2 linked regions of the Syntrophobacter fumaroxidans MPOB genome follow. The protein of the gene in region 1 interacts with the protein of each later gene in a pairwise test. Links are inferred from orthologs where the notes say so. Each region holds a gene or a part of one and is shown on either strand. Other genes may lie near its edges.

Region 1 (8,340 bases):
ACGAGCAGGTCCAGCGCCGCAAAGGCCATTTTTCCTGGGGAGTCGAGAACGTCTGGTATCACGGCCAGAATGTGATCTACCAGGTCCGTTTCTATGACAAGCGGACGCAGACCCTGGAGAAAGTGTCCCTGTTCTTCCTCGACCCCTCGTTCAGACTGGTTCAACGCCTGGATGCCAGGCGATTCCGCTGGGACGGCGCCAGGTGGCAGGCCGAGCAGGGGCTTTTCCTGAAATTCTCCGAATCCGGCACGGAACAGGAGACATTCGACCAGCGGGCATTCACGCTACAGGAGACCCCCGCGGATTTTTCCGGCCTGGAAACGATCCCGGAGGAATTGGACTGGTTGGATCTCTACCGGTATGCTGAAAAAATCCGTCAGGAGGGGTACAATTCGCTGCCCTATATAATCGAGCTGCACCTGAGGGTCGCCTTCCCCCTGAGCGCGATTGTCCTGGCGATACTCGGCATCATCATCGCCCTGCGGCAGAGCATGCACGGAGGGATTGCCCTGGGGGTGGGGATCGGCCTGCTGGTTGGTTCCTCGTATTTTGTCGTGCAGCAGCTGGGGTGTGCGTTGGCCGGCGCGGGGGCACTTCCGCCGGTCGTGGGCGTGTGGGCGGCAAACGTGATCTTTCTGGCAGCCGCCGTCTACCTCTGGATTTCGAACCCGTCCGGCGGCTGAGCGTCGGACCTGGGAACTTCAAAATAAAGAAGACGATGAGGGGATGGTTGAATGCGCGATGGAGCATCTTTGCGGGAGCCGTTTGCGGTCGCGGTTTTCGCTCCGCCCCGGAGCGCCTCCCCCGCAAAGACGTCTTCGGCAGGGATTGTTTTTTCCGCGTCACTCGGCGTCTTCGGACGGCTCACGGTACGCCGGCCGCCCGATTCCGTCAGGTCGGCAGGCGCGTCTCCAGCGCCATGGCGATTTTCTGTTTCAACTCCGTGAGGTCGAAGCTCTTCACCACGTAAAAATCGGCGGCGATGGATTTCATGTCTTCCTTGAACGTATCGTAGGCGGTCGACAGGATCACCGGCAGGTCATAGAAGCGGTTACGAATGTCCTGCAGCAGGTCCAGGCCGTTGTAATCGACCATCTTGATGTCCAATATCACCAAGTCGGGCTTTTCCTGTTCGATCAATTCGAGCAGCTTGAAACCGCTTTCGGCCGTGATCACCTCGTAACCGACCTCCTTCAACTCCTCCGAATACAACAGCCGAATGTGCTCCTCGTCATCCACGACCAATATTTTGGGCATCATTGAATCTCCTTGTCCGCACGATCATTCCCAGACTTTTACCATGTAGGGTTTATGTTCCTCAAAAATCACGCATTCGTTCTCCACGTACTCCTCCGCCTGCTGCAGGGACATCCGCTCGGTTTTCTTGACAAAGGACAGCACCTTGCCCACATAGAGAGGGAGGAGCGAATCGAGGAGCGTGGACCGCTCGGCCTCGCTGGAACGTCGATAGACGTTGGCCGCGTCAAACAGGACCCTGGCCCAGGTCGGCGTAGGGAAAGAAAAATGCTGGGGTTCCAGGCTCCGGATTTCCTGAAGCTTGGGGAACACCGTCTGATCGTAAATCCGCTGCCATATCCCGCTGTACTTGTCGAACCCTTCCAGGAAACGTTCATGCAGCTTGACAGGCTGTATGTCCACCGGCATCGGCGTTTCGACTTCGTGGGCGTCCGTGCCGAACAGGGCCGCCGGTTTGCTCCATTTCACCTGGCGCCAGAAGTCCGCGTACACGGACATCAGGTCGAAAACCGTGCTCAAAACCTGGTGAAACATCACTCTGAGATGTGCGTACGGATCCTTGACCCTGTGAATTTTCGGGCACCCCATGAACGACTGACAAATGGGCACGCGGGAGCTGAGGGCAATATTGGTCATCCAGATGTCGATGCCGAAATGCCGGACGGCTTCCGTCCAGACAGGCGAATCCAGGAACTTGTCCACCAGTTGCCCCTTGAATCCGAAATCCCCGACATTGGGCTGCCGGATCCGCCGCCCGTAAAGGCACCTCAAAAAAGGGTATATGAGCGAGCTCGTAAGCGTGGCCTCGTACTTGTGGCGAACGTAAAGGGGCACGGCGTAACCGGCTCCCCTGACGATGGGCTCCCCGAGATTTCTGATCCAATAGGGAGCGATATTTCGAACATCGGATTCAACCACCACCACCACCGACGCGCTCAGTTCACGAACTTTCTCGAAGAGGTTGCGCAGGTTGTTGCCTTTGCCGCTGGTCCCCGGAGCGGTTGACAGGTAGATGCGGGGAATTTCTCCAGGGGAGGCGAAAAATTGTTCTTTTGTGCCGTCGGTGGAGTGGTTGTCACAGTTCACGATCACGGTGTTCAGAGAACCGAAATACTCCTTCAACCCCTGTTCGACCACCCGCACGGTATGCCCGATACTCGCCGCTTCGTTGAACGAAGGGATTCCCACCACGAGATCGGCTTTCGTGATATGCTGCGGATTTTCTTCATAAAATGCCATTCATTTCTCCCCTGTGCTACCTGCCCGCAGCTTTGCCGCCGTTCTTCAGATATTTGAACACATCCGCGTCCGTGCCCAGTACGAAAGAGCTGCCGGAACTGTTGAAATCCCTGTAGAGTTCCAGGGACCGATAGAACGAATAGAATTCAGGATTCCGGTTGAAGGCTTCGGCGTATATCCTGGTTGTCTCGGCGTCCGCCTTCCCGCGGAGTTCCTGCGATTTGCGGTAGGCTTCCGAATTGATCTTGGCCAGTTCCCGCTCCATTTGCCCGAGAATGGCGGCTCGTTCCCCCTCGCCTTCGGACCGGTACTGGGCCGCAATCCGTTTGCGCTCGGAAATCATGCGGTCGAAAACCTTCTTCTGCACCGATTCCACGTAATTGATCCGCTTGATGCGGATATCGTGCAGCTCTATGCCGAACTCGGGCAGCAGCTTCGCGGCATCGGCCACCATTTCCCGGGTGATCTTCTCCCGCCCCTTGACCAGGTGTTCGGAGGCCGCCCCCGGATCCGTGCTTTGAAAATCGGGGATTCCGGCTTCTTTAAGCCGCTGCCAGGCTTCTTCCCAACCTTCGCTCCGAACCAGCTCGATCAGGTCATTGTTCGAGACGTAGTCCCTGACCACGGAATCGAGGATCCCGTCGAGGCGGCTGTGAGCCAGTTGAACCGATCCGACACGTTTGAGGAAAAGGAGCGGATCCTTGATCCGCCATCGGGCGGTGATGTCGACCCAGATGTACTTTTTGTCCCGGGTGGGAATCTGATTCGGACTGCCGTCCCACTTCATGATCCGCTTCTCGAAATAGTTCGCCGTCTGAATGAAGGGGGTCATGAAGTACAATCCCGCCTTGGTAACGGGTTCCCCCACGGGGGCACCCATCTGCGTGACGACCACCTGCTCCGTCTCGGTCACGATGTAGGCGGAGAAATAAAGAACGATTCCCACAACAACGGCCAGGACGGCCACAACGCTCATTTTGCGTGAAATCACATCGGTTCCCCGGCTTTCGGTCTGTCTCATCGAAGGAGCCTCTACTTTCCAGGTTTCGCGTCGCCTTTGTTTCCCCTGTTCAGGTCGAACAAGGGCAACAGGTTCCGCTGGTTCTCGTCGATGACGTAAAGATGCTCCACCCGCCCCATGAGTTCTCCCATGGCATCCAGGTACATGCGCCGCCTCGTAACATCCGGGGCTTTCTCGTATTCGGCAAGAATGTTCTGGAAACGTTGGACCTCGCCCTGGCTGCGATTCACCCGCTCCAGGGCGTACCCTTCGGCCTGGGAAATCGCCTGTCGCGCCTCGCCCATGGCCTTCGGAATTTTCTGATTGTAAGCCTGCTGGGCCTCGTTAATCATCCGCTCGCGTTCCTGCTGAGCTTCATTGACCTCGTTGAAGGCGGCCTTCACCATATCCGGCGGATTTGCATTCTGCAGCTGCACGGTCACGATCTTGACGCCTGTCTGGTAGGTATCCAGGATGGCCTGGATCTCGACCTTGGCCATGTCCGCAATGGATGCCCGTCCCACGGTCAGGACGTCGTCCGAGTAACGGTTTCCCACAATGCGGCGCACCACGGACTCCGAAATATCGTCCAGCGTGCCTTCCACGTCGTGCACCCGGAACAGGAAGTCCGCCGGGTTCTGTATCTTGTACTGCACCATCCACTGCAGGTTGACCACGTTCAAATCGCCGCTGAGCATCACGGCTTCCTCTTCATACTCCTTTTCCTTGAACGTGGAGCGCACCCCCGGTTTGACGGTGCGATAGCCGTATTCGTGCTGCAGGACTCTCCCCGTGGGCACCTTCCGCACCGTGTCGATGCCGAAAGGCAGTTTCGCGTGCAACCCGGCCTCAGCCGTGTGACTGTATGCTCCGAACCTTTGAATGACGGCGGTTTCCTGGGGCTGGACGATGTAGAAGCTGTTGTAACCGATGAGGATCATCGCTGCGACGAGCACGATCAGAAACACCGGCCCTCCGGTGATGGGAGGGAGCTTGTACCGGTTCTTCAGACGTGCCAGGATCTCCTCGAAATCTTTGAAACTGTCGTGTCCCGGCGTTCTACCGGGCGGATTCTGCCAGACCATCATGTCTCCTTCGGGGCTCCACTGCTTTTCTTCAGCTTGCACCCATGATGTGCGACAGTCGCAAGGCCGTGCGGCGCGCCCGGCATCGGGCGATGGGTCAGTCCCTGCCTTTGTGCACCCATTCCATTCCGTAGGCGAAAAAGACCAGCAACGCTGAAATGAGCAACATGAAGCCCATGGTCGAGCGCGGGAAAAAGAACCGCGTGACCATAAACCCGAACACAAGTCCCATCAGGATTCGCAAAACCAGGACTCTGAGACGCACTTGGGAGAAACGCTCTTTCATTGGCCACTCGTCACGAAAGCGGAAAGGGGGAAAGGCGCAGCCGTTCGCACTCACGGCGCCCTGTGGTCGCAGGGAGCATCCTAATGAGACAACCGTACAATGTCAAGCTCATCCCTCCTTGCCCGGGGCCGTAACATGGCGACTGTCGGCTTAGTTGTTGCGTTTTTCGTGGCGTCGGAGGTATAAAGATATGTTTGGAGCCGAAATGCTGCGGATGAAGGGCCCGTTGTGAAACTGCTGATGTTCCATGCCCCGGAATTCTGGTTCAAGACCTTTGATAAGGCGATTCCCGACGCTCCGGACTGCAAAGAGGAAAAGTCTTTCCGGCAGGCCGTGGTTATCTTTTACCAAGTCGAAGGAGAAGACGTTGGCAGAGAGGACGGAATTGTTTCCAAGTGGGTCAAGAACGCCAAATGGATTGCGGGCAAGTTCGCAACCAGAACCGTCATCCTTCATTCGTTCAACCACCTTTCCCTGAGCAAGGCGCCGCCGGAGACGGCACATCGACTGGCCGCGCAGGTCCGGGGGCGCCTGGAGCGCGCGGGCTTCTCCGTGTTCGAAACCCCGTTCGGTTATTTGAACGAATGGAAACTCCATGTCTCGGGTGAATCCCTCGCCAAGGTATTCAAAGAGATATGAAAGGGGGCCGATGGAACGGTTTCTGATCGCCTTGGACTGCACGCCCGGTCCTCTGAGGAGTGTTCATTACGTCAATCGAGTGTTGCGGGGGGCGGTGGATTCGGGTTTCGTGCTTTTTCACGTTTTGCCCACGGCCTCGCCCAACCTTTTGAAGCGGGCCGAGGTCCAGCGCCTGGAGAGTCTCCAGGAGGAATCCCCGCGTCTGCGCGGATACTTTTGGAAGCGAGAAGACGAGGAGCGGATGGACCGGACTTTCCGGGAGGCTCGACAACTGCTGATCGAAGGCGGTTTCGCGGAGTCCGGGATCGTTACGCACTTTGCCTTGGAATCCGACGAGATTGCGCAGATCATTTTCGACGCAGCCCGGGAAATGGGGTGTTCCACGGTCGTGGTTGGGCGCAGGAGGCTCAGCCGGGTGAAGGAGCTTCTGCTCGGCAGCGTGTCCAACTCCCTGGTGAAACTGGCACGCGGGATTTCCGTCTGGGTTGTGGACTATTGAGGGGCCTTATTTCAAAGGAAGGAGCAAACCATGTCGAAGGAGTCTTTTTCGAATATTGCGTTTTGTACGGACTTTTCGGAGAATGCCGACTTGTCCTTCGAGACGGCCAGGGACCTGGCATCCCATTACGGAGCCACGCTCCACATCGTGCACGTCATGGTGAATTTCTCCCTTGCTCCGCCCATTCATGCCACCTACATGCCCATCGAGTACGATCCGAAGTTCGTCGAACAGGTCACTGAAGCCGCCAGGGGTTCGATCCAGGAAAGATATGTGAGCAAGCTCGCCGGAAGTCAAAGGTTCGATGTGCACCTGCTCTCCGGTTACGCTTCCACCGAGATCATCCGCGTTGCGGAAGAACGGGATATCGACCTTATCGTCATGGGTTCTCACGGCTTGACGGGTCTGGCCCATGTCCTGTTCGGCAGCACCGCCGACCGGGTCGTCCGCCGGGCGCCGTGTTCGGTCCTCACAGTGCGAATGAAAAAGAAAAAGATGCCGGAAAAGCCTTGAAACAGTCTTTCGGAAAGGAAACATGGCTTCATGAACATCCTGGTCACCGGCGCCGCGGGCTTTATCGGATACCACCTGGCATATCGGCTTCTCAAAGACGGAAACACCGTAATCGGTCTGGACAATGTCAACGATTACTATGACGTCAACCTGAAGCGGAACCGTTTGAAACGGCTTGCGCCGTTTCAAAGCTTTGCTTTCCTGAAGCTCGACCTGCACGATACGGCGGGCATCGAAGCCATGTTCAGGGAGAATGCCTTCGATGCCGTCGTGCACCTGGCCGCCCAGGCCGGTGTGAGGCATTCGCTGACCCATCCGCATTCCTACGTCGAGAGCAATCTCACCGGCTTCGTGAATATTCTCGAAGGGTGCCGACACCACCGGATCAAGCACCTCGTCTTCGCTTCGTCGAGCTCGGTCTACGGCGCCAACGTCGTCATGCCCTTGTCGGTACACCACAACGTCGACCATCCCCTCTCGCTCTACGCCGCCACAAAAAAAGCCAATGAGCTCATGGCACACACTTACGCTCATCTTTTCGGCGTCCCCTGTACCGGGCTGCGCTTCTTCACCGTTTACGGCCCCTGGGGGCGACCCGACATGGCCCTGTTTCTCTTCACCCGCGCGATCCTTGCGGGAGAGCCCATCAGGATATTCAACTACGGCAGGATGCGACGGGATTTCACCTATATCGACGACATTATCGAGGGCGTGGTGAGAATGATCCCCGCGCCCCCCTCACCCAACCCGCAATGGGATCGCGAATCATCGGACCCGGCCACGAGCTACGCCCCTTACCGGGTGTACAACATCGGCAACAACCGGCCCGTGGAGCTGATGGAGTACGTGGCGGCCATCGAAAGCTGCCTGGGGAAGGAAGCACAAAAGGAATTCCTGCCGCTCCAGCCGGGGGACGTTCCGGCAACCTGCGCCGACGTCAGCGACCTGGAGCGGGATTTCGGGTTCCGGCCAAGCACCACGATTCAGGAAGGAATCACGCGGTTCATCGAATGGTACAGGGCTTACTATTCGGTGTAACCACGGTTTCCCCCTCATTTCTTCGGTCGACCGTATCCTTGACGTTACAATACAGAGCCGACCCCGTACGGCATTCCCCGAGCTCAACGGTATTTGTGAGTTGCCTTGATCGGCTCCCGTGGGCGATATCCGGCATCCCATGGTATCGAGCTGCCTGAAAAATGCCACCCGAAACGCCCCGTATGCCCGCGCACTGGTTGCCGTGAGCGGAATTCCTCGGCATGAACGCCTCTCCGCTTCGCTGTAAACCCATACTCTCACCGCCGCCACCCTGACATCAAGGTATTTCCGCCCACTCATCACCACTGTCAGCGGATTCGGATATTCCCACATGCCTTCCCATGCATTTGCACGAAAATCTCTTGGTGAATCCCCTCTGTTCGTGTATATTCATCACTATTGAGAACGATATCGAAGGTCGAAAAGTCAACATCAATCATCATAAGTCCAGGTTCTTATAAGGTTTTTTTAATTCATCAGCTGAATAATCCCATCGAAGAAGAGATCGACTCAGATAAACGATATCATGTCAGATGACTTTCACAATCGAAAAAGGCAATTCTATGACGATTAATAATGGTATCGTTATGAGCGGAATTGTCGGAGGAATGACGTTCCTCGTGATTGTTCTTTCTTGTGTCGCGTGGAAGCTCAGGCAGATGCACCGAAGGGACAAGATCATGCAACGCCTGCTCCGGTACACGCATGATGCGCCAATCATCATGAAAATGGGCAAATGAGCATGGACGGCGCATTGTTCAATGCACCGTCCATGGCGACCGGC
Region 2 (5,694 bases), 450 kb from region 1 along the record:
GGGGACAAATTGCACGATTGCAGGCCTGACCCCGTTTGCACGTAGGTATATTACCTCAAATGGTCTCCGGATGGTACGGCAATATCCATGGCGACTGCATCGGCCAGAAACGGGACGGAAGAGCGGCGAACACCATTCGAACGCCTTTCCAGGCGGAACGCTCGCCCGGTTTTTTTCACTTCCTCGACCCACGCAGCAGGAGTTCTATTCATGACCCCACCGGCGCCGCTTTCACGAAAGGACCGCCGCGGCCCTTTCTTTTCCGTCGGCTCCGTGTCCGCTCCCTCCGGGGAGGGAGCGATCCTTCCCCCGCTTCCGGCGGCGACGGCGCGGTTTCCCGGATGCGCCATCCCGCGCGGTCGAGTCGCTCCCCGCGGGGTAAACCTCCGCGCCGCACATGCCGATTATGAGAAAAAGGAACCCACCGGAAAGCCGGCGGGCGAAAAGACTTTCGTGAAGCGCCCGTCGGATGCTCGTGAGTGTTTCGAATCCTCCGGGTTCCGCATATTGAGAGGTACTAATGCAGGCAACCACGTTCAGCACGCGCCGTGGGAGGACGCGACCACCGTCGGGTCCGGGTCCGGACGGTCTTCTTCTCTCCCGCAGAAGCCGGGCGAGTCCGCGGCGGCGGCCGGGGCCGGCAATGATCTACAATTGTCTTGATTCATGGGCGCTAATATATGAAAATGCGCCTCGATGACGAATGCACACTAACCTATTGAATAAATAAATAAACAGGGATTTCTCCGGAAAAGGGAGTATTGCCATGAGATCGGTCCATGCCGGATGCAATGCCGCCAAGATTTTGATTATTGTTCTGGCCGCCCTCATTACCGCTTCATGCGGCATGGCGACCAAAGAAGAGAAACAGCACGAACAATTCGTCGCCGCCATCGACGGGTACAATGCCGCTTTCCGGTGGCAGGACTACAAGACCGCATCGGGCTTCGTGGATCCCGCGAACCAGGAAGCGTTCTGGAAAGAAGCGGATGCGTTTCTCAAGGAAGTGAGGATAATGGACTATGAAATCAGGAACGTATCATTCGAAGCCAACGGTCTTCGAGGCACCGTGTTCATCAACTGCCGTTTCTACCTGACCAGGGAACCCAGCCTTCAGAGCAAGATGATTCGCCAGACGTGGCAGTTCCTGGAAAAACCGAAGACATGGCAAGTGACGAACAGTGGGTATCAGGCGATTCTGGCACAAACCCAATAGTCCGCCGACGTTTTGATTTGCATTTATCCGCGCTCCGATCCGGCGCCGGAGTCCATGATCGACGTTCATGCACCCCTTGAAGGGATGCATATAGGAGACAGCCGATACGGAAAAGCAACGAAGCCGTTTGGGCGGGCCGGGTTCCGCGCGAAGTCGCGGCAAACCCTGTTGATCCGACGGGATAACCTTTCTTTCCGGTCTTCGAGTGCTCATAGCAGGTTGCGTTCAAGTCCGCAGCATTGCGCGGGAGGGCATAAAGCCCTCCCCTTGTATGTTGGCTATGACGGCAGGGACAAGGGGTTTGGGACCGTGGGCTGCGCTGCCGCGCATCCCATCCTACGCGACTCAAGAGTTGACAGAGAACACTGTCGCTGCTCCTGACCGGCACATCGGTCCGCAGGGACGGGGTTTGTCCCCTCCGCGTCACCTGCCGCCGGGCAGGTGTTGTGTGATCTTGAACGCACCCCGGTCTCAATTGGCATTCTGGATGGAGCCAGCCGGCTTGTTCGCACGGTATCGACTCGCGAAACCGCTTCCACCGCACTCGCCTTCGCCGGCAGGTCGCCGACGTTTTCATCGGGTATGGTGTTCCATAATTCCCGAATGACGGGGCGGCACCATCCTTCACACTCACATTTGCGAATCGGACACGACACGACATGAATCCGGACGATCCATCGTTGAAGTCCACCGTGGCCTTTGTCCGTCTTCTTTTCCTGTGCTGTATCGTATGCTTTTTTTGTTATGTCGGCGCGTACATGCGGGTTCCGGTGGTTCCACTGTTTGCGCTGTCCCTGGGCGCGGATGCGTTCGAAGTCGGATTGATCAATTCTTCCTTTCTTTTCATGGCCGCGCTTCTTTCACTTCCACTGGGAATAGTGTCGGATCGGCTGGGCAGGAAGTCCCTCATTCTGGGAGGAATTCTACTGACGTCACTGAGCTCCTTTCTCCTCTGCCTGTGTCGAAATCCCATGCAGATGGTCCTCGTTTACCTCCTGTTCGGGGTCGGCTTGGCCGCTTTTGCCCCGACGTTGATGTCCTACGTTGCCGATTTCGCTCCCGCGACGCACCTGGGGCGCTCCTACGGTTACTACACCATGGCACTGTACGGAGGCATGAGCCTGGGACCCGCATTGGGCGGAGCCCTCGCGGAGGTCACGGGTTACCCGGCCGTGTTCGCGATTTCGGGAGGTTTCGGATTCCTGATGTTCTGCCTTGTCCTGGTGTTGCTGCCCCGGACACCCCGCACCGCCGCCCACTCTTCCCGAAAGCTCGACAGCATGGCCGTCGCGGGGACGTTCCTCACCAATCGTCCTCTCCTCGGCTGCTGGATGGGGACCCTCGGGGGGTGTTTCGGCCTGGGGATGTTCGTGACTTTTGTTCCCCTGCATGCCGCGGAACAGGGCATATCGGTGGCGAGCATCGGCCTCATTTTTGCCTCGCAGTCGCTTTTCAACGCGGTTGCGCGGATCCCGTTCGGCCACTTTACCGATCGAGTCAAGGACCGCGGTGCCGTTGTGGTCTTCGGGCTGATCGGCTTCTCGATCGCCGTTTCGGGGATCGCATTCTCGACCGGCATTTTTCACTTCATCGGCTTTTCGATCGCACTCGGGATCACCATGAGTCTGACGTTCACCGCGCTGGGAGCGCTCATATCCGAGGTGGTCCCGCATGATAGCCGCGGGCTCGCCATGGGAGGCTACAGCACCTGCATCTACCTTGGAATGATGCTGAGCGCCGTGAGCATGGGCGCACTGGCCCGCGACCTGGGATTCAAGAGCGCGTTTTTGGTCACGGCCGGGGTCATCGCATTGACGGGCGTCGTCTTCCGGGCCTTTGTGACCAGGATTCCGCCTTCCCCATCGGCCGGGAATCTGTTATAGAAGCGGCGTAGAGTGTCTGTGGGAGACTTTCCATTTGTTCTCTCGGCCAATAGCGAATAAAATATAATGTTACAAACGATATCGGGGAATCGACACCGTTCAAGGAGGCATCGCTGTTGAGTCCGTTCTATAAAAATCTGGCCCTATGGCTGGTCATCAGCCTTATGGTGATTTTGTTGTTCAACATGCTGCAAAAACCCCAGAGCTCCAGCATCGAGACCACCTACAGCCAACTGATGGCCTCGGTTCAGAAAGGGGAAGTCGCAAAGGTCACCATCCAGGGCGATCGCATTCTGGGAACCTACAATGACGGCAAGCTCTTCCGCACCCACGTTCCCAGAGACCCGGATATGATCAAGATGCTCAGGGACCACGGGGTCGACATCCAGGCCAAGCCCGAGGAGGAAAACCCCTGGTACGTGTCGGTCCTGGTGAACTGGTTTCTCCCTATGCTCCTGCTGGTGGGGATGCTGATTTTCTTCATGCGCCAGATGCAGGTGGGCGGCGGAAAAGCCATGAGCTTCGGCAAGAGCCGGGCCCGGCTGCTCAATGAGAATTCAAAGAAAGTCCTGTTCAACGACGTCGCGGGCATTGACGAAGCCAAGGAAGAACTGCAGGAGATTGTTGAATTTCTTAAAGATCCCCGTAAGTTCACGCGCCTGGGGGGCAGGATTCCCAAAGGCGTCCTCCTGGTGGGGGCTCCCGGCACGGGAAAAACCCTTCTTGCAAAAGCCATTGCCGGGGAAGCCGGCGTTCCCTTTTTCACCATCAGCGGTTCGGATTTTGTGGAGATGTTCGTCGGGGTAGGTGCGTCCCGGGTCCGGGATCTGTTCATGCAGGGCAAGAAGAACGCCCCGTGCATCATATTCATCGACGAAATCGATGCCGTCGGGCGGCACCGCGGCGCCGGCCTGGGTGGAGGACATGACGAACGCGAACAGACACTCAACCAGTTGCTGGTGGAAATGGACGGATTCGAGTCCAACGAGGGCGTGATTCTCATTGCGGCCACCAACCGTCCCGACGTATTGGACCCGGCTCTGCTCAGACCGGGCCGCTTCGACCGGCAGGTGGTGGTGCCCGTCCCCGATATCCGCGGACGAGAAGGCATTCTGCATGTCCATCTGCGGGCCAAGCCCCTGGCTCCCGACGTCGATCCCAAAGTCCTGGCGAAGGGAACCCCCGGGTTTTCGGGGGCCGACCTCGAGAATCTGGTGAACGAGGCGGCCCTGCTTGCCGCTCGTAAGAACAAGGATCTCATCGACATGGCCGATTTCGAATCGGCCAAAGACAAGGTGATGATGGGCCTGGAGCGCAAGAGTATGATCCTTACGGAGGAGGAGAAGCGCAACACCGCCTATCACGAAGCCGGGCATGCGCTCGTGGCCAGGCTGCTGCCGGGGGCCGATCCGCTCCACAAGGTGACCATCATCCCGCGGGGACGCGCGCTGGGGCTCACCCAGCAACTCCCTGAAGACGACCGCCACACCTATTCGAGGGACTACCTGCTGGACAGCATCGCCATCCTGATGGGCGGACGCGTGGCCGAGGAACTGGCGTTCAACCAGCGGACCACGGGCGCCTCCAACGACATCAAACGCGCCACTCAGCTCGCCCGTCGCATGGTGTGTGAATGGGGCATGAGCGAGGATATGGGCCCGGTCAGTTTCGGAAGGCAGGAAGAACAGGTTTTTCTGGGGCGCGATATTGCGCAACACCGCGACTTCAGCGAGCAGACCGCCATTTTCATCGACAAGGAGGTCCGCCGGATTGTCGATGAAAACTACCTTCGTGCCCGACAGATGCTGAGCGACCGCTTCACTCTATTGGAGAAGATCGCCGAGGGGCTGCTCGAAAGGGAAACCCTCGACCTGCGGGACATCGATCGGATCATCCTCGAGGTCGACCCGGGGCTATACGATGAGATCAAGCGCAGGGAGCCTCCGCGCCCCCCGGAACTTGAAATTGCCGTAGACGGCGTCGGCACGCAGGAAGCCGTCGCGGAACAGCCCGAAGGAGGCACGGCATCGCCGGATTCCACTTCCGCCTCCGAGCAGAAGAATCAGGGCACTTGAGGGCACGGGGAGGCTGACCGCAGTGCCGTTCGCGGGCCACGGGATGCGGCAACCTGTCCGGCCTTTCACCCGGGCGCATTCTCCGGCTCGATGCTTCCGGCACCTCCCCCCTTCCATCCACTGCTCCAGGCTTTCCGCCGCGACACCCCGCGATACCAGCCATGCCGTGGACCGGCGGTTCGGAGGCGGCTCCATCGGCACCGCCCCGCGGACTGTCCGGGAGATTCATGCGGAAGTTACCGCACAAAGGTGCTTCATGAGCATTTCGGAGCGAAAGGATTATATCCTCAGGCTGAAATCCGGTTGCCTGTCCCTTGGGCGGCGGACGCTCGTGATGGGGATTCTCAACGTCACTCCCGATTCCTTTTCGGAGGCCGGGAAGTTCTTTTCATTCGACTCCGCGGTCGAGCAAGCTTCGGCACTGATTTCCGCCGGCGCGGATATCCTGGATATCGGAGGTGAATCCACGCGCCCATTCTCCGATCCCGTGCCGCTGGAATCCGAGCTTGAGCGGGTGCTG

Evidence for each region. The genes of interacting proteins can lie anywhere in the genome.
Region 2: the proteins of hflK (region 1) and ftsH interact in binary tests that used the Escherichia coli proteins (3 or more experiments, as listed by UniProt). The link is inferred for Syntrophobacter fumaroxidans MPOB from one-to-one orthologs.

What each region holds. Positions count from the first base shown.
Region 1 is NC_008554.1:215,011-223,350, reverse strand. Bases 2,557-5,323 are described here. They hold hflK (FtsH protease activity modulator HflK), read right to left. Parts: upstream 4,585-5,323; coding sequence 3,529-4,584; downstream 2,557-3,528. Other genes in these bases: SFUM_RS00950 (threonyl-tRNA synthetase editing domain-containing protein), read left to right, coding at 5,096-5,323; SFUM_RS00955 (hypothetical protein), read right to left, coding at 4,679-4,867; hflC (protease modulator HflC), read right to left, coding at 2,557-3,517. In the rest of the region: LPS export ABC transporter permease LptG, read left to right, coding at 1-683; SFUM_RS00975 (response regulator), read right to left, coding at 892-1,257; SFUM_RS00970 (glycosyltransferase), read right to left, coding at 1,282-2,496; more of hflC, read right to left, coding at 2,513-2,556; more of SFUM_RS00950, read left to right, coding at 5,324-5,506; SFUM_RS00945 (universal stress protein), read left to right, coding at 5,517-6,005; SFUM_RS00940 (universal stress protein), read left to right, coding at 6,036-6,518; SFUM_RS00935 (NAD-dependent epimerase), read left to right, coding at 6,549-7,556.
Region 2 is NC_008554.1:668,730-674,423, reverse strand. What follows is about bases 2,787-5,694. They hold ftsH (ATP-dependent zinc metalloprotease FtsH), read left to right. Parts: upstream 2,787-3,215; coding sequence 3,216-5,174; downstream 5,175-5,694. Other genes in these bases: folP (dihydropteroate synthase), read left to right, coding at 5,431-5,694; SFUM_RS02845 (MFS transporter), read left to right, coding at 2,787-3,099. In the rest of the region: SFUM_RS02850 (hypothetical protein), read left to right, coding at 767-1,216; more of SFUM_RS02845, read left to right, coding at 1,876-2,786. UniProt on the Escherichia coli protein: Acts as a processive, ATP-dependent zinc metallopeptidase for both cytoplasmic and membrane proteins. Plays a role in the quality control of integral membrane proteins.